4 regions of the Fictibacillus sp. 23RED33 genome follow, and region 2 is predicted to be linked to each of the others. Evidence: riboswitches for the same ligand, from Rfam matches in the RefSeq annotation. Region 2 holds a riboswitch; each other region holds the start of a gene.
What was found. Region 2 has a riboswitch for S-adenosylmethionine ahead of IHV09_RS08455 (sulfite oxidase-like oxidoreductase). Riboswitches for the same ligand answer to the same signal wherever they lie in the genome.
Positions count from the first base shown of each region.

Region 1 (4,520 bases), on a different contig from region 2:
TTAATAAAAATAGAGGGAGGGTGATAAAAAAGCCTAATACAGATAGTCCTGCGACAACGCGGATTCCTCCAATAACATACGAATAAGCTAATCCTAAGAGGATGATGGCAATAACAGCCGTATTCAGCTCGGGAAACACCCAAATTTGAATTACTTCAATATAAGTCCTAAGTACGGTTAGAATCGTAGAACTAAAATAAATCAAGAGAAGAAAACTTAATGCGCCGCCAATCCATCTGCCGAACAAGTTTCTATGGACGCCAATGATATCAGCGTTCTCTTTTGAAAGAACACGATAGATCATCCAGATCAGCGCATTAAATGAAAGACCTCCGATGATTACAGAAATCCATGCATCATGTCCTGCTGATTTAGCGATATAACGCTCAAATCCTAGAATTCCCACTCCAATCTGCATGGTTGTAACCATATAAAAAGCCATATAAGGTGATATCTGCTTGTTTTCACTGATCTGAGACATACATACCCCTCATTTTTTAGTCCTCAATGTCATGCTTTGCTGTTGCCCGCTTTTTATTCATCCTTGCCTTATCCTGTGGTCTTAATAAAGATGGTCGGCTATTTTGCATACTGAACGGCAGTCGTACAAGAGCATCTTTTAGATCATTTGCACGAAGCGGATATAATGGTGCGATATAAGGTCTTCCTAGAGATGTTAGTTTCAGCAGATGAGAAACGATAAAAGCGAAACAGATACCAACACCTAGAACCCCTAAAAACTGGGCAAACAATAAAAAGGGAAAACGCAATAAACGAATCGTGTTACTCATCTGATAGACAGGTGTTGTAAAAGAAGCAAGAGCGGCTAAAGCAACAATGATTAACAAAACGTTACTTGTTAATCCTGCTTGTACCGCTGCCGTTCCGATAACGATACCTCCTACAATACCGATTGTTTGACCGACCTTAGAAGGCAGCCTGGCACCAGCTTCTCGAAGCAACTCGATGGAAAGTTCTAGTACGATAGCTTCCAGTATAGGTGGGAAAGGAATATCATTACGTGAAGCAACGAGTGTAGCTAGTAGATTTTCCGGAATCATTTCATAATGAAACGTTAATACTGCTACATACAGAGGCGTTGATAACACGGAAAACATGACAGCCATGAGTCGAATCAATCGAAAGGCAGAAGCGAGCGTCCAATTTAGAAAATAGTCTTCGAAAGCGGAGAAAAATTCCACGATGGTTGTTGGACCCGTTAACGCATGGGGAGATCCGTCAGCCATAATCGCCACTTTTCCTTCAGATAAAACACTCGCTACCCGGTCTGGCCGCTCTGTATCAATGAGCTGTGGAAAAGGAGAGTTCTCATTGTCGGAGATCATTTGATTGATATAAGAACTATCTACAATATGATCGTACTCGATATCATTGACTCGCTGAATCGCCGTGTTCACATTTTCTTCATCCGCGATTCCGTCGATATAAATGATGGCTACTCTCGTTTTTGAGAGTTTCCCAACCCGTACTTCCTTAACTGTGAATTCAGGAATAGGAAGTCGTTTACGAATAAGATTTAAATTTGTGTCTAATGATTCAACAAAAGCTTCCTTTGGACCTACAACGCTAAACTCAGTTTCAGGGATAGAAATCTGCCTGTTTTCGGTCGATAGACTTGGAACAAGCAATCCTTCCGGGTCCTCTTTATTCATTTGAATAAGAATAAACCCCTCTGTTACTTTGTTAGCGATGTCATGCACATCATTCGTTTTGACCATCCCATCTAACGGCAAATGCTTTTGTATGTCATCTAAGTTCTTTAATTGAATGTCTGTTATATAGGGTAATAAATCCCGATGAACAAATTCGGGATTTACAAGTGTTTTATAATAAGAGATATAAAATGTGCTGAGTGATGATTGCTTAACGGTAGAAAAGTCTGCTGAAGCTCTTAGCTTTTTCATGAGCTCTGGGAATGTCAATGTACCTTTTGTAGGATCTGTATTTGATTCTTGTTGTTTTTTCTTTTTCTTCTTAAAAAATATCATTGAAATCACCCGTTCGTTGTTACGTCATGAACTACTACATTTCTTTATCATCTCCTCGTCATTTAATAATATTCTGTTGGCAAACTTGATCATGGTTTGTTTTTTTATTGACAACAATTAGCAAGTAGCCTATGATTATCCTTAAATTAATAATGAAACTCTTATTAAGAGCAGGCGGAGGGAATTAGCCCAATGAAGCCCGGCAACCATCGGATGAACTATGTTTTGACCGAAACGGTGCTAAATCTAACAGCAGTTTTTTGCTGAGAGATGAGAGAACGAACGGATTTTATGTATGGAACCGTGTTCTCTAAGGGAACACGGTTTTTTTGCGTTTATCATACTGGTTAAGTGAATTTCAATAGAGAGAAAAGGAGTGGGTGATATGGTTATGTCGAATTGTATATGGTGGAAAGACAGAAAATTGGCTCACACCATTCATTTTCCTAATTGGAGTGGTGAAGGTGAAGAGAAGTTTCCGCTAATCATTATTTGTCACGGTTTTACGAGTACACGAATTGGTGTAGATCGTCTGTTTGTTAAAACGGCTCAAGAACTCGTTAAACTAGGGTTTGCTGTATTGAGATTTGACTATGCTGGCTGTGGTGAGAGTGAAGGGGAATATGGAGATAATGAGTTTGCTTGTTTTATCGATCAGACGAAGGAAATTATTTCTTTTGGTAGCAAACTACCTAACATTGATCAAAATGCAATAACGTTAATCGGTCATAGTTTAGGTGGTGCGGTAGCGATTTGCACTGTAGCTGATGATGATAGGATTGGGAATGTGATCACTTGGTCTGCAGTAGGGAATCCATTTGAAGATATTAAAGAAATAGTTGGTTATAACGGAGAGCACCCCGTGATTGATCATCTAGGGTATGCGATAACCGAAGAATTTTTACTTTCGCTTCAAGCTTATTCACCGTTAGAAGACATCAAACAGTTTCGTGGTAACGCACTGTTCATCCATGGCTCGGACGATCCAGTTATATCTTCAAGATATTGCTCTCACTATTTTGAAGAATCAAGAAAGAGGAAAATTGGTAGAAGCTCAATAGTACTAATAGAGGGTGCCAATCATACGTATTCTTCAATTGTCCATTTCGATAAATTAATTTCTTCTACTTCTGAATGGTTAGTAAAGAATGTTAAAGTTTCTGTTCAGAATAATTTGAAAAAAGTGTTTGACATTTTACAAAATTCCTGTGATAATACAAAGTAATTTGATAGGAATACTCTTATTAAGAGCAGGTGGAGGGAATTAGCCCTATGAAACCCGGCAACCATTCATGTTGAATAATAATCAATATGAAAACGGTGCTAAATCTAACAGTGGTCACACTGAGAGATGAGAGGATTATCGGAATCGTTTTCGAGAAGCCTTCTGTCTCTGTTATGAGAACAGGAGGTTTTTTTGTACCACCTCTTAAAGAGCATCTTTTATCAAAGAACTTATAGAAACTAAAGGATAGGGGATCAGATCATGAAAAGAATCATCCAAGTATTACTCGCAAGTTTCGCAGTATTTTTATTAGCGGCTTGTGGCTCATCAACAAGTGGTGGAGAGAAAACAGAAAAGCTAGTGATTGGAGCATCAAATGTACCACACGCAGAAATTTTAGAGGAAGCGAAGCCGCTTTTAGAGGATAAAGGCATTGAATTAGAAATCGTTAAATTCCAAGATTATATCTTACCGAATAAGTCTTTATATGAAAAAGAAATTGATGCGAACTATTTTCAGCACATTCCATATCTAACACAGCAAGTGAAAGATAATCCGAAGTATAAATTTGAAAATGCAGGAGCTGTTCACTTAGAGCCGATGGGCGTTTATTCGAAGAGACATAAGTCATTAAAAGACCTACCAGAAGGCGGGAAGGTTATCTTAAGTAATTCAATTGCTGAGCACGGGCGTATCTTGTCAATCTTTGAAGCAGAGGGACTGATCAAACTAAAAGAAGGAAAGGGCTACGAAGCGCAAATAAGCGATATTGTAGAAAATCCGAAAAACTTAGAGTTTGTGGCAGACATTGATCCAGGGCTGTTGACTAAAGCATACGAGAATGATGAAGGCGATGCGATTGTGATCAACACAAATTATGCAATCGATGCGGATTTGAACCCGAAGAAAGATTCCATCGCACTTGAAGGTTCAGATTCACCATTTGCGAATATTATCACAGTTCGTGAAGGCGACAAAGAGAAGAAATCTATCAAAACCTTGTTAGAAGTGCTTCATTCGAAAGAAATTACCGATTTTATTGATAAAGAGTACAAAGGTTCAGTGCTAGCTGTTAAAGAATAAGAATAAGGATGAATGAGCTGACTAGATGAGTGAAATCCACTCATCTAAGCAGCTTTTTTCATTTACAGATGTTTTAAGGCATCCGATGAACACCTTTTTTTGAATATTAAGTCTAAATAAGAAAAATTAAGTCTTACTCAGAAAAATTAAGTCGTTCTGATCATCAATTAAGTCAAACTAGACATGAATTAAGTCTAAACTCA
Region 1 covers NZ_JACZDX010000001.1:1,502,433-1,506,952, reverse strand. Annotated here, with positions in the region: gene IHV09_RS07810 (GerAB/ArcD/ProY family transporter) at 1-481, opposite strand, end outside; gene IHV09_RS07805 (spore germination protein) at 498-2,009, opposite strand; SAM riboswitch class I at 2,168-2,286, shown strand; gene IHV09_RS07800 (alpha/beta hydrolase) at 2,395-3,234, shown strand; SAM riboswitch class I at 3,248-3,367, shown strand; gene IHV09_RS07795 (MetQ/NlpA family ABC transporter substrate-binding protein) at 3,496-4,317, shown strand.
Region 1: it holds a riboswitch for S-adenosylmethionine, as region 2 does, so the genes downstream of both, IHV09_RS07800 (alpha/beta hydrolase) here and IHV09_RS08455 (sulfite oxidase-like oxidoreductase) in region 2, are expected to answer to the same signal.

Region 2 (4,520 bases):
ATGACGTCGCTCAAGGCATTCGTTACGCAGCTGATCAAGGTGCGCAAGTTATCAATTTAAGTCTTGGTGGAGCAGGCGGCACACAGACTCTTCAATCCGCAGTTGATTATGCATGGGGCAAAGGTTCTGTAGTCATTGCTGCTGCAGGAAATGAGGGTGTATCTTCTCCTAGCTACCCTGCTTATTATACGAACGCGATTGCAGTTGCGGCTACCGATCAAAACGACCGTAAAGCTTCATTCTCAAACTTCGGTACGTGGGTTGATATCGCAGCGCCAGGTGTTAACATCTATTCAACAACACCAAATAACCAGTATGCGAGTTTCTCAGGAACGTCTATGGCATCACCAGTTGTTGCGGGTGTAGCAGGACTTCTTGCGGCTCAAGGTAAGAGTGCTTCTCAAATCCGTGCAGCGCTTGAAAACACAGCTGATCCTGTATCCGGAACAGGCAGCCAGTTCCAAAACGGACGCGTAAATGCAGCGGCGGCTGTTCAGCAGTAATTGATATAAATAAAAATGTTCCCAAACCTCTGGAAGTTAGTGTTTATAACTTCTGGAGGTTTTTTATTTTCCTTTTTTCATAGATGCTGTTAACGACTGTTATCCACACTTAACAACTAAATTGCATTTGTTAAAACTCCCTTCTTCATGAAGACAATTTCTGTAGAGTTAATGCATTTTTGTTCATTTGCTTCTTCGAGAAGTTGATTGGAGTGTAAGGTGCGAGACTCCTGCGGGACAGGTGGGCAGGTGAGACACTTAAGAGTGAAACGAACAAATGTGGCTCACCGCCTGCCCCGCGGAAAGCGAGCAACCTGGAGCGGAAATCAACCTCTATCTTAAACATCGATGAATACGAAAACAGCTTTCATGAAAAACTGTTAACAGAAACATCTGTAAGATGCGGAGGATTTCAGCTATGTTTGGTCTTGGTAAAGGTAAGCAAAAGAAAAAAACGTCTCAAGGTTCTGGCAAGAGTGAGTCGACTGAATCAGAAAAAAGGCAGAGTGAAAAGGAAGCCGAAGAAAAAATCGTCTACTTTTTCTTGATCAGTACAGCGGTTTTTGGCGTTGTCGTTCTGTATCTAGGCATTTCTCGCGAGATGTCTTTTGTGGCTGATCTCATTTCAAGTTGATTTTTCATGTCCTGAATGTATAATAGTTGTAACTTACATATCGTTTTTAAGCCGATTAATCGGTCTCTTATTTCGAGCAGGCGGAGGGAATTAGCCCTATGAAGCCCGGCAACCACCTATTTTGTTAGGCACGGTGCTACATCTAACAGTTTTACAGACTGAAAGATAAGAGGATGTGAACACAACCACTCGTCCTCTTTTTTTATAAAAGATGGCGTTTTTTGTTTTTGCTACCTCAAATGGAATCAATCGTATTAAAGAAAGGGTGTTCATTTATGGACCTTAACAAAGCGGATCGCATTAAAAAGATGCGTGTCCCACAAGTCGATGAAAAACTAGGAAACCGCTTGCCTCCTGGGCAGGTTGAAACAAAAAAGTTCCCTATTCTTCATGAGGGGGAGGTTCCTGTTTACGATATGAAAAAATGGTCGTTATCTGTAGAAGGACTCGTAGGAAAACGTGTCGAATTTAGTTTTGAAGACATCATGAAGATGCCTCAAACGACAGTAGTACGAGATATTCACTGTGTGACGAGATGGTCACGGTTCGACAATGCGTTTGAAGGTGTTAAATTTACGGACTTTTTAAAGCACTTTGATGTGGATCCAAAAGCAAAGTATGTGATGGTCCACGCTGATTACGATTATACGACGAATGTTCCTCTCCAAGATTTGTTGCGAGACGATGTCATTCTTGCGCACTCTTTTGACGGCAAGCCGTTAACGGAAAAGCATGGATTTCCGCTGCGTCTCATCGTTCCGCATCTTTATTTTTGGAAAAGTGCAAAGTGGATTCGTAAGTTCGAGTTCTTAGAAGAGGATCAGCCAGGCTTTTGGGAGCAAAACGGCTTTCATATGTATGGCGATCCGTTTAAAGAAGAACGATTTTCGAGCGATGAATTTGAGATGCCTGAAGATGAGTGGAAAAAGAAAGAGTATGATTGATCCCAAATGAAAAATTAGGGGGAAGTCCGTTTATTTTCTTCCCCTCAGCATTTTAATCTCATTTTTTAACGCTGTAATCTGATCTTGGATGTCTTTCATCTGAGCTTCTTGTTCTTGCTGGTCTTTTAGATCCTGCGCTTGATCGAGGTACACTTGTCTGAGAGCGATCGCTGCACTGAACGTAGCTAGAAAATCCCCCGCGGTCACAAGCGTTGAAGCGAGTAAGGCGAGTTCTGCAGCAAACGTGGTACCATCTTTATTATTTGCTAAATATTCTTCTTCTGCTTCTGCTAAAATGACGTCTACTACACGTTGATTCACATCATTCACTCCTAACACCTGAATTAGTAATACTATATGCGTTTGCCCTATTTGCGGTGCCCGATGTTATCCTTCATATCCCGATTTTCGAACACATAAAAATTCGGCTTTTTTCGTGAATTGTTCTTAATGTATAGGCATTTTGTCCGATATTATCCTTACTAGGGAGGTTTGGCGATGGAACAATGGCTGTCTTTTCGTATTCCGTTCGATATCATTTCCATTTACATCTTACTTGCCGCGATTATTGTGGTCGGCATATTTTCAAGCGTACTTCGAACAGCCTTACCAGAATGGTCTGTCAGGATCTTTAGCTACACGGGGTTTGTTGGAGTAATCTTTGCTTGGCTGAAGCTATTGGAGTATTGATACATACATAAAAAACGCCTTGGGGTGAGCTGACCCAGGCGTTTTGGCGTTTTATAAAGATTTGAAAAGTAGCTTACGAAGTACGGGCATCAGATAGTCGACAAGCTCTGAAGCACTTGGCACAACTACATTTTGCGGACCATAGATATTCTGCATCAACTTCTCTTCTTCCTCTGTGATCTCTCCGTTTGCGATGAACATACCAATCGTTTCGATCCCAAGCTTTCTTGTACGAGTAACCGCTTCGTGTGTATCGAGTACGCCATGCGATTCATAATCGAAAGCCGCTGGTTCACCGTCTGAGAAAACGAGCAGAATCTTTTGCTGCTCTGGTCGTTTTGCCAGCTCTTCTCCCATACGTCGGATGGAATATCCGTCACGGTTATCTTCTTGTGGTTCGAGCTGTATGATCGGCGCTCCCGATTGATGCAGAGAGTTACGATAGGAGATCACTTCATGAAAATAATTCGGTTGATCGTTATTTGAAGCATCTGCTGCATCTTCCCAAAAGCCAACTACAGAATGTGGAATCCGAAGAGCTTTTAACGTTTCATGAAAAAGCACGATCCCCTTTTGCGTTTCTTCCATCTTGTTGAACATAGACGCTGAACAGTCGACGAGGAGCGTGAATGTCGTATCGAGTTCTTGTGGAGATTCCTGCTTTTTCCGGAAAAGCCTTGGATTCTTATCGGTTACGAGTCTCGTAAGCTTCTTTCCAAGTCTTCCAAAGTGCAGATCTTCTCTTGGTGCTGTTCGTTTGTGCTCCATCGTTTTTAAAAAGTTTTGTTTCAGCTGCGAAACGAACGGCGCGATCTCTTGGTTATATTCGTCGTATTGAGCAATCTCGTCGAGGGTTGCCGGTTTTGCTGGCACAAAATGCTCGGTGACATTTTTGTTCACTTCTCCGTACGGGAAGTGGTTTGCAGAGTCAGAACCATTTTGGTTGTTGTCGGTTTCGGCTTCATGCTCGTTTTGAGTGTCGAAGTCGTTGTTGTCTGTACTTTTAGCGCTCGTTTGAACCGATCCGAACACCGCGTCACCACTTTCTGCTTCCCTCGCACCTTCTCCTAACAAATCTGTGTTTGTTCCCTGATCAAGGTCCATTTGTAAAAACGAATCCTGCGGGTCAGATGTTTCATCATGCCAAGAGGAATGAGACTCTTTTTCTTTGTCGTCTTTATCCTTGTCTGAATCTTCATCCTTAGTGATCGTTTTCTTCGTTTTCGTTTCGTTGTTTCGTGTAAGGTCGTCAAAGTTTTGATCGGTCTCACTATTTGTTTGGCTTTTTTGCGACGGGTCACTGAAACTACGGTATGCAGTTTTCATATCGTTTAAGTTTGTGTGTTTTTGTATGATTGCTGCCATCTCTGTGATGATCGCAGCGATATCTTCAGTCGATTTAGCCGTTGTAAGTTTGGTTAAATGAGAGCGCAGTTCTTGATAGAGTTTCTGCGTCTCTTCTGGTACGGCCACAAACCGTTTGTTCGCCAAAAGGATAATATGGCAAAAAAGCGCATCAAGCGTACGCTTTTGCTGAATATGCTTTCGGTACTCACGGTTGTAATGAACCTGGAACGTTTCTTTTCGGAGCTTGAATGCATGCGTCATCCCCGGTCGGTTCTTCACGCAGATCTGTTCTAATCGATAATCTTCTGCAAAAAGAAGGACTTGCTTGAGAAATTCACGGTGCGGATGAGATTTCAATTGCTTCAAGGTATCCCAGATCACATGGTCGTCCGTGTGAAACTG
Region 2 covers NZ_JACZDX010000002.1:1,364-5,883, reverse strand. Annotated here, with positions in the region: gene IHV09_RS08465 (S8 family peptidase) at 1-503, shown strand, start outside; gene IHV09_RS08460 (hypothetical protein) at 922-1,137, shown strand; SAM riboswitch class I at 1,202-1,309, shown strand; gene IHV09_RS08455 (sulfite oxidase-like oxidoreductase) at 1,413-2,081, shown strand; gene IHV09_RS08450 (hypothetical protein) at 2,112-2,402, opposite strand; gene IHV09_RS08445 (hypothetical protein) at 2,580-2,771, shown strand; gene IHV09_RS08440 (vWA domain-containing protein) at 2,823-4,520, opposite strand, start outside.

Region 3 (4,520 bases), on a different contig from region 2:
AACGTGGGAATTTATCGTGATCCGAAACAAAGATAAAGTAAAGAAAATTGAAGAGATGACGTGGGATGCTATTCATAAATTGGCTGCAAGAGCTGAAGAGAACGGCAAAACGAAGGAAGCAAAATTGCTGACGCGCTCTTTCGGCCCTTATGCAACGGCGTTCTCTGGAGCACCTGTGCTGATCATCTGTTTAGCCACTCCTTACGAATCTAAGTTTCGTGAAAAAATATTTGATCCGATCGAACTTGCCGAAGAATCAGTCTGGGAAGAAGAAGGAATCAAGAGCAGCTGCTTGGCGATTCAAAACTTGATGCTCGCAGCCCATGCGCGCGGACTAGGGACTTGCCCGATGACTGGTCCCGTATTGCTTGCGCAAGATGCGATTCGAGACTTTTTAGAAATTCCGTCTAAGAAACAGATCAACATGGTTATTTCACTTGGACATCCACAAGATCAACCGAAAAAACTCGCAAGAAAAGCTGTAGAAGAAATCGTCACATATGTAGATTGATGACAATTGGTTCTGTAAAATTCTTAAAAAGCTCGTCCAGCGGGTGACAAGCACACTGGACGAGCGCTATATGAAAAGTGCAAGGATCACCGCTTTGAAATGCCCCCTTGAACCCCTCTCATACCCCTCTATAAGACTTCAGACCTACAATTAATCTTAAGAAAAAAGGATTTTTTTCGACATATACCGAATATATGTTTCATGTAACGTATTTTCAATTATAGAAAGAGGAACTTCTTATGAAAGAGACATTTGACTTGATTGATTATGCACTGCAAAAAAGTGGATTAGAGGAACTTAAAGATCCGACTCAGGTTCAGTATTTAGGTGAAGGGGCTTGGCATCTTGCTTATCTTGTTCAGCTGCGCACTGGAGATGCTGTGGTTGTTCGTTTTCCGAAAACAGAGGCGTATGGAAAGAACGTTGAGTTTGATGAAGAAGCCATGCACTCAGAATATGCAGCGACTAGAGCATACTATGAGCTAGCAAACCAAGTTAAACCGGGAATCTGCCCTGACTTTTTCAATTATCATGTAGAAAAAGGCAGAACGTTTACCGTGGAATCTTATGCAGGAAAAGCAATCAAACTAGATCAACTAACGGTTGTAGAAGCGTTTCATATTGGAGCGGAAGTTGGTGAGTTCTTTCGCAAGATGAATACTGCACATCATGGCTTAAAAGGGTTTGGTTATCTCTCATGGAACGGTAAACATATTGCGGGCAAATTTCAATCAGATGTTTCAGAATCTATGAAAGAAGAAAACAATGAATACATAGATGATTTCAAGAAATTTATAGAAACGTATGAGGGGGCCATTTCTTCATTAGCTTTAGTAGACCTACAAGCTTGCATGGAGGATAGAGAGATTACGGATCATACGGTTGTACTTACTAATCAAGATACATCTCCAGAGAATATATTGCTGCATTCAGATGGCACTGTCTGTTTGATTGATCCTGTACCAATCTTATATAGCGGAGATTCGCTTGCTGGGAATTTTCTTAATAATTATCGGACGTTGTTTCCAACATTTTTTAATGCACCGCGTTATGCACGACATGAATTTGATCGCTTTGAAGACCGTTTGAAAAGAATAGCTGACGGATTTTTAGAAGGTTATTCTAACGGAGATCTAGATGTAAAGCGTCGAGTGAAACAAGAAGAGTTTATTCAACTTACGGATCTAACTGTAACTCATTGGCAACTACTTCAGATTGATGAATTATCGTCCGAACAGAAAATTCGTTATGGAGAAAGAGAAGCCATTGCCAATCGAATAGCGGAACTTGTAAAAAAAATCGAAGAGTTTCAATGGTTTGATGAAAAAAGTGGAACAAAGTTAGCATAACCGGCATAGCATGGGCATAATCTTAATTCAAAGCTGACAGTTGAACACTCATTCTGTTGTAATACTTTTATGATTTTTCAAAAAACGGTTGACTTTCTAAAACATCTTACTCTATAATCCTATTCAAGAACAAAGTAAACATCAGCACGTTAATGTGTTAAACATAATTTGAATATCTCTTATCCAGAGAGGCGGAGGGACTAGGCCCGATGAAGCCCGGCAACCAACAAACCACATTTGGTTTGGAAAGGTGCCAATTCCTACAGATCTTTTTTGATCTGAAAGATAAGAGGAGGACCAAAACCCTCTTCTTAGGAAGGGGGTTTTTCTTTTTCCCCTTATCATACTTCAAGCACAACATCACTTAGTCACTTATTTCATTTTAAAAATTGAATATAGCAAAAGGGAAAAGCATTATTCTTTATCCCTAGTTTTCCTATAGATTTTATTTGAATAATGAGAAGGAGCGATTATAATGACAAAATCTTTTGACGGATACGATATTGAAACATTGCTATTACATGGGGGCCAAGCGCCTGACCCAACGACAGGATCACGAGCGGTACCTGTCTATCAAACTACTTCCTATGTTTTTTCTGATACAGACCATGCGCAAAGCCTTTTCGCGCTTGATGAGCCAGGAAACATCTACAGCCGAATCGGAAATCCAACTGTTGATGTTTTTGAGAAAAGAGTTGCACTTCTAGAAGATGGTGTTGCAGCTGTAGCTACTTCTTCTGGCATGTCAGCTATCGCGCTTGCCATCTTAAACATCGCACACGCAGGAGACGAAATTATTGCAGCTACGAATCTATACGGAGGTACTTACAACCTATTTTCTACTACTCTTCCGAAATACGGAATCAACGTAAAGTTTGTTGATGCAGAGGATCCAGAGAACTTCCGAAACGCGGTTACTCCAAACACGAAAGCATTTTTTGCTGAAACGATCGGGAACCCCAGTCTTAACGTATTAGATATTGAGGCAGTGGCAGATATTGCGCATGAAAACGATGTACCTCTAATTATCGATAATACATTTGCAACACCATATGTCACAAAGCCAATAAGCTTTGGAGCGGACATCGTAATCCACTCAGCTACAAAATGGATCGGCGGACATGGAACCGCAATTGGCGGTGTTGTAGTGGATGGAGGACGCTTTAATTGGAATTCAGATAAATACCCAGGATTCACTGAGCCAGATAACAGCTATAACGGATTAAGATACGCGAATGATTTTGGAACATTGGCTTTCGCGACTAAATTACGCGTTCAGCTTTTACGAGATTTCGGAGCTTGTTTAAGTCCACACAATGCATTTCTCCTTTTACAAGGTTTAGAAACACTGCATCTACGAGTGGAAAAACATGCGAAGAACGCACAAGAAGTAGCAGAGCATCTGGAAAAACATCCAGCAGTAGATTGGGTTTCATATCCTGGTCTTTCTTCGCACAGAAGTCATGAGCTTGCGAAAAAATATTTAAGCAACGGTTTTGGTTCGATCGTAAACTTTGGAATTAAAGGCGGGCGTGATGCAGGACGTAAGGTCATTAACAACATCTCATTATGGTCACATGTTGCAAATGTTGGTGATGCAAAATCATTGATTATCCACCCTGCTTCTACCACTCATCAACAGCTGAGCGGAGACGAATTAGTAGCAACAGGCGTAACAGAAGAACTTATTCGGTTATCGATCGGACTTGAATCCGTAAAAGATCTTACGAATGATCTTGATCGTGCGATACAAACGGCTACAGGAATCGGAGCGGATAAAACAGAGATCACGATTAATGACGAAGGTGTCATTCGTTGGGCATTGCAATCATCACTTTATAGAGCAGTTGAGAATGGACAGGAAATTCAACGACCTAAGACGCTAGCGATCGTGGGACTCAGTTCCAATCCTGCAAGACCTAGCCATCGATTAGCTAGAAAGATGCAGCGACTTGGCTATAAGATCGTTCCTGTTAATCCAAGAGAAACCGAAGTGCTTGATGAAAAAGCGTATCCAGATTTAAAATCCATTCCGTTTCCGATAGATGTTGTTCAAGTATTTAGAAGTCCAGAAGCAGCGATCGAGCTCGCAAAAGAAGCAGCGATCACACAACCAAAAGTGTTCTGGCTGCAAGAAGGTGTCATCTCACCAGAGGCTGCAAAAATCGCGAAAGAAGCTGGTATTGATGTGGTGCATAACAGATGCACGTATAAAGAAGCACAACGACTAAGAGGTACCATTTCAACGTATGCGTGTGAACTTTAAAAATAGAGATAGCTGATTCATTTTTAGGTTTTGCTTTAATGCTTCTTTGCTTGTTGATTGTAGTGCAAGGTGTGAGACTCCTGGAACGGGAGTCAACGACTTTCAAGAGTAACTCAAAAAATAGCCATACAAAAAGAGAGAAACGTGGAGGGAAATACATGATGAAGATTTGGCAAAAAGCAGCACTGGCTTTAAGCATAGCAGGCGCTTTAGTGTTAGCGGGCTGTTCCAGCAGTGCTAAAGAAGGTGAGAAGCCGGAGAAGATTAGACTTGATTATGCCTTTTACTCTCCAACAAGTCTAGCACTCAAAAAGTTTGGCTGGGCAGAAGAGACATTCAAAAAAGATGGCATTGAAGTGGAATGGGTTCAGAGTCAGGGAAGTAATAAAGCGCT
Region 3 covers NZ_JACZDX010000001.1:295,802-300,321, forward strand. Annotated here, with positions in the region: gene IHV09_RS01580 (nitroreductase family protein) at 1-511, shown strand, start outside; gene IHV09_RS01585 (hypothetical protein) at 751-1,860, shown strand; SAM riboswitch class I at 2,037-2,152, shown strand; gene IHV09_RS01590 (PLP-dependent aspartate aminotransferase family protein) at 2,336-4,126, shown strand; gene IHV09_RS01595 (aliphatic sulfonate ABC transporter substrate-binding protein) at 4,285-4,520, shown strand, end outside.
Region 3: it holds a riboswitch for S-adenosylmethionine, as region 2 does, so the genes downstream of both, IHV09_RS01590 (PLP-dependent aspartate aminotransferase family protein) here and IHV09_RS08455 (sulfite oxidase-like oxidoreductase) in region 2, are expected to answer to the same signal.

Region 4 (4,520 bases), on a different contig from region 2:
GTTTGCATCTAGCGAACCGCTCTTTAAAGAGATGTTCGGTTGTACATAATCATTAAACTCTTTCACTTCAACGCTGTATCCTTTTTTCTCTAGGTATGGCTTCACGCCTTTTTCAAGCATGTCGCTGTAAGGCACGGTTGCGCCGAGCGTGATCTCTTTACTTTCTTTTTCACCCGAAGCGCCACATCCCGCTAAAACGCCGATTAATAAAGCTGCTGTAAGAAATATGTTAAATCGTTTCATATGTTTTCTCTCCTCACTCACTCTCTATTTATTTACTTTCCGTTAGCACCGGTCTAAATCTAGCTGCAGGATGATCGTTTGGCAGCAGCGGCTGTCCGGGTGAGAATAGTTTCTCACGAAGCGTGCCACTGTTGTACTCTTTTTTATAGAGTCCTCTTTCTTGAAGAACAGGTACAACAAGCTCCACGAAAGCTTCTAAGTCTCCTGGTGTTACGAGGTGATTAAGGTTGAAACCATCCACCCCAGACTCTTCAAACTGCTTTTGTATCCCATCCGCTACCTCTTCTGGATTGCCGACTATAAAACTACCTTTGTCAGGTGACTCGAAGCGATTCAATACCTCTCCTACTGTTAACGGTTTAGGAGCATCCGTAGTGAGGGTAGCGGCCTTATAATGTCCGCCTTCTGTTGATTTATTGTACGAGAATGGAAGTTCCGGATCTAAATCTTCATATTCCGCGATATCATATCCACTTGCTCCATATTGAGCTTTTGCAGCATCGGCACTCCAAACACTTGCATACTCATTGAATTTTTCCTCGGCTTCCTCTGTCGTTCTTCCTACCACCACGTTTAAAAAAGAAAAGATCTTAATGTTTTCTGGATTTCGGCCTTGTTTTGCAGCGAGCTTACGGATATCGTCAGCATAAAATCGAATTCTCTCTGGCGTTGGACCACCTACAAAAATACATTCAGCATGCTTGGCCGCAAAGTCTCGTCCACGCTCAGACGTTCCCGCTTGGTAGATCACAGGTGTCCGCTGGAAAGAAGGCTCGCTCAAGTGAGGTCCTTCAACGCTGAAGTATTGCCCCTCATGATTGATCTCATGTACCTTACCGGGATCCACTAATTTATTGTTTTCAACATCTTCTACAACTGCTCCATCTTCCCAGCTGCTCTCCCAAAGCTTATACGAAACATCCAGATATTCATCCGCGATGTTATACCGTTCATCGTGCTTGATCATATTCTGCAATCCAAAATTCCTCGCTGCGTTCGGCAAGTAAGAAGTGACTACATTCCATGCGATTCGCCCATTCGTTAGGTGATCTAGCGTAGAAAAACGACGTGCGTTGCCAAATGGCTGCTCATAGGTTGTGCTCACCGTCACAGCAAAAGACAGGTTCTCTGTTACGCTTGCCATGGCCGACACGAGAAGTGCCGGATCGTTTAATGGAACTTGAAGCCCATCACGAATAGAAGGAGCTTTACTTTGTTTATAAACGTCATAAATCCCTAACACATCCGCAAAAAATACAGCGTCAAACTTTCCTCTTTCTAAAAGCTTCGCATAGTCGATCCAGTAATTCAGATCTTTATAGCTTCTATGTCTCTTGTTCTCCGGATGCTTCCAAAGACCATGAGAATTGTGCATGGCACTTGTCATCTCAAACGCGTTTAACAAAATTTCTTTACCCAAAATAATTTCCTCCATCCGATTTTTTTGTACCCGCTCCAAGAGAAAATAAAAAAACCTCTTCAGCGATGAGAAGAGGTTGAAAAAATACGCGAAATAAAACATACGTATATAGATCTCCTCTTATCTTTCAAGCTTTCGCCTGCTGGAATTGGCACAATCCTAAAAATAGTTGTTGCCGAGGCTTCAAAGGGCCAGTCCCTCCACCTCTCTCGATAAGGAATCGATATTATTCAATTTAGTAACGAAATATACAGGAATAAAAATAGACTGTCAATGGAATTTAGAGAAATAAAATAATTTTCTTAACAATCAGTTTTTAGTTGACAGTGGTTTGCTTTATCCTCTATAGTGATGACTAATAATTAAATAATGTATCTTATCAAGAGTCAGGGGAGGAACTGGTCCTACGATCCTGCAGCAACCGCTTTTTATAAAGAAAGGTGCTATTTCCAGCAGATGTTTTTTGAATGTCTGATAGATGAGAGAGCGTGTTAGCATATGGAATCTACGTCCTCTTTCGTCTTTGAAAGAGGGCTTTTTTATTTTTGGTGTCCTTCGCTGTACTTGTGAGCGTATGATTTTCGCTCCAGGTGCTCGCTTTCCGTGGGGCAATCGGTGAGCCCCTTGCCGCTTCGCGCCCTTAAGGGTCTCACCTGACCGCTTGTCCCACAGGAGTCTCGCACCTTGCGCTCCAATCAACCTATCTAAGATGTCTAATAACAAAACCAATCTACTAAAACCTTACTGAAAAAAATTTAGGAGGGAACTATGAGCTTACCTTTGAGAAAAGCCACTGAGATAGATCATTTTGAAGAAGCGATTAATACTGCTCTAGCACTGAAAGAAGCGTTTAAGAAACGCGCAGATTATGTAGATCAAGAAGGCATTTTTCCTTATGAGAACTTTCAAGATTTAAAGAATCATGATTTTCTTTCTCTTACCATCCCAAAAGAATTTGGTGGTAAAGGATTAAATCTAGTTGAATTCTTAACCATTCAAGAGCATTTAGCCGAGGGAGATGCTCCTACTGCTCTTTCTCTTGGCTGGCATCTCGGTACTCTTTTAGATGCGGCTGAAAATCGTCACTGGAACGGAGATGCATTCGCTGATCTCAGCCGAAAAGTTGTTGAACAGAAAGCACTCATTAACTTGGCACAAACAGAGCGTGCGACGGGAAGTCCGTCTCGAGGCGGTATTCCTACTACAACTGCAGACAAGAAAGCAGATGGATGGCTGATCAACGGAAGTAAAGCTTTTACTTCTATGGCAGAAGCACTTGATTACTCAGTCATTACAGCTACCATCTCAGAAACCAATCATAAAGGATTTTTCTTAGTGAATCACCGTGATAAAGGGGTTTTTGTAAAAGAAACATGGGACAGCATCTCGATGAGAGGAACAAAAAGTGATGACCTTCTTTTGAAAGACGTTTATGTACGAAAAGAAAATCTTCTAGGCGTAGAGGATGGGAAGAACCTCATACCTAAAGGCTGGTATCTTCAGGTGCCTGCTGTGTACCTAGGTATCGCAAGAGCAGCGCGGAATTACGCGATTGAATTTGCGTCAGAGTATAGCCCTAACACTTTATCAGGACCGATCTCAGACGTACCAGAGGTGAGAAGAAAGATTGGTAAGATAGAACTTGAGCTATTCCAAGCAAGAACGATCCTTCATGCCGTTGCTGAAAAATGGGTAAACCACCCTGAACAACGTCAAAATCTAGGTACAGAACTCGCTGCCGTTAAACATTCTGTAACAAATAGTGCGAACAAGGTCGTTGATCTCGCGATGAGAATCGTTGGGGCTCGTAGTCTTTCTGTACAAAATCCGCTTCAGCGGCATTTTCGAGATGTAAGAGCCGGCCTTCATAATCCACCAACAGATGATGCGATCGTTTATTCGTTAGCGGATGCAGCGCTTAAGTAAAAGAAGTCAACTGACAGATTCATGTTAAACTAAACATTTTTTTATATGATGAGATTTAGATCACCATAGGTTATTATGGATACAATATATTTCCATATCAACTCATAAAAGGGTGGTTTAATTTGAGAGCGCTTCTTACATTCACTTATTTACAAGCACTTTCTTGCATCTTTCCAGTCATCATCTTTGGTGCGTTAGCTCTTTCAAAATTCGTCAGCATTCCGTTCATCCCTCGATACGATTTCATACTCCTTCTTTGTCTCCTTACACAAGTTGCCATGATCGTAACGAAACTTGAAACGATAGATGAACTTAAAGTCATCTGTGTCTTTCACTTGATTGGACTTGCTCTAGAGCTATTTAAAGTTCACATGGGGTCTTGGAGCTATCCTGAAGAGGCTTATTCTAAGATCTACGGTGTACCTCTTTACAGCGGTTTTATGTATGCAAGTGTTGCGAGCTATATTTGCCAAAGCTGGCGGAGGTTAGACCTTCAGATTAAGGGCTGGCCGAATCCCCTCTTTTCTTTTGGGATATGCGTACTGATTTATTTTAACTTTTTTACTCATCATTATTTGTTTGATGCCAGATGGATTCTAATCCTGCTCTTATTTCCTATCTTTTATAAGACTGTTGTTCATTATACGATCAACGAACGTGTTTATAAAATGCCGATCCTTCTTTCGTTTTTGTTGATCGGATTTTTTATCTGGATCGCTGAAAACATTACAACGTTTCTCGGAGCCTGGCAGTATCCCAATCAAGAAGCCTCTTGGTCACTCGTGCATATTGGTAAGATCAGCTCCTGGTTCTTGCTCGTGATCATCAGCATCATTATCGTGGCACAATTAAAGCGCATTAAAAGCCACCAAGACGATATTTTCACACATACGAAACACCTATAAGCTGCGGCAAGCTTATTAGGTGTTTT
Region 4 covers NZ_JACZDX010000006.1:145,553-150,072, forward strand. Annotated here, with positions in the region: gene IHV09_RS17790 (MetQ/NlpA family ABC transporter substrate-binding protein) at 1-243, opposite strand, end outside; gene IHV09_RS17795 (LLM class flavin-dependent oxidoreductase) at 272-1,663, opposite strand; SAM riboswitch class I at 1,781-1,882, opposite strand; SAM riboswitch class I at 2,037-2,148, shown strand; gene IHV09_RS17800 (acyl-CoA dehydrogenase family protein) at 2,432-3,589, shown strand; gene IHV09_RS17805 (DUF817 domain-containing protein) at 3,712-4,494, shown strand.
Region 4: it holds a riboswitch for S-adenosylmethionine, as region 2 does, so the genes downstream of both, IHV09_RS17795 (LLM class flavin-dependent oxidoreductase) here and IHV09_RS08455 (sulfite oxidase-like oxidoreductase) in region 2, are expected to answer to the same signal.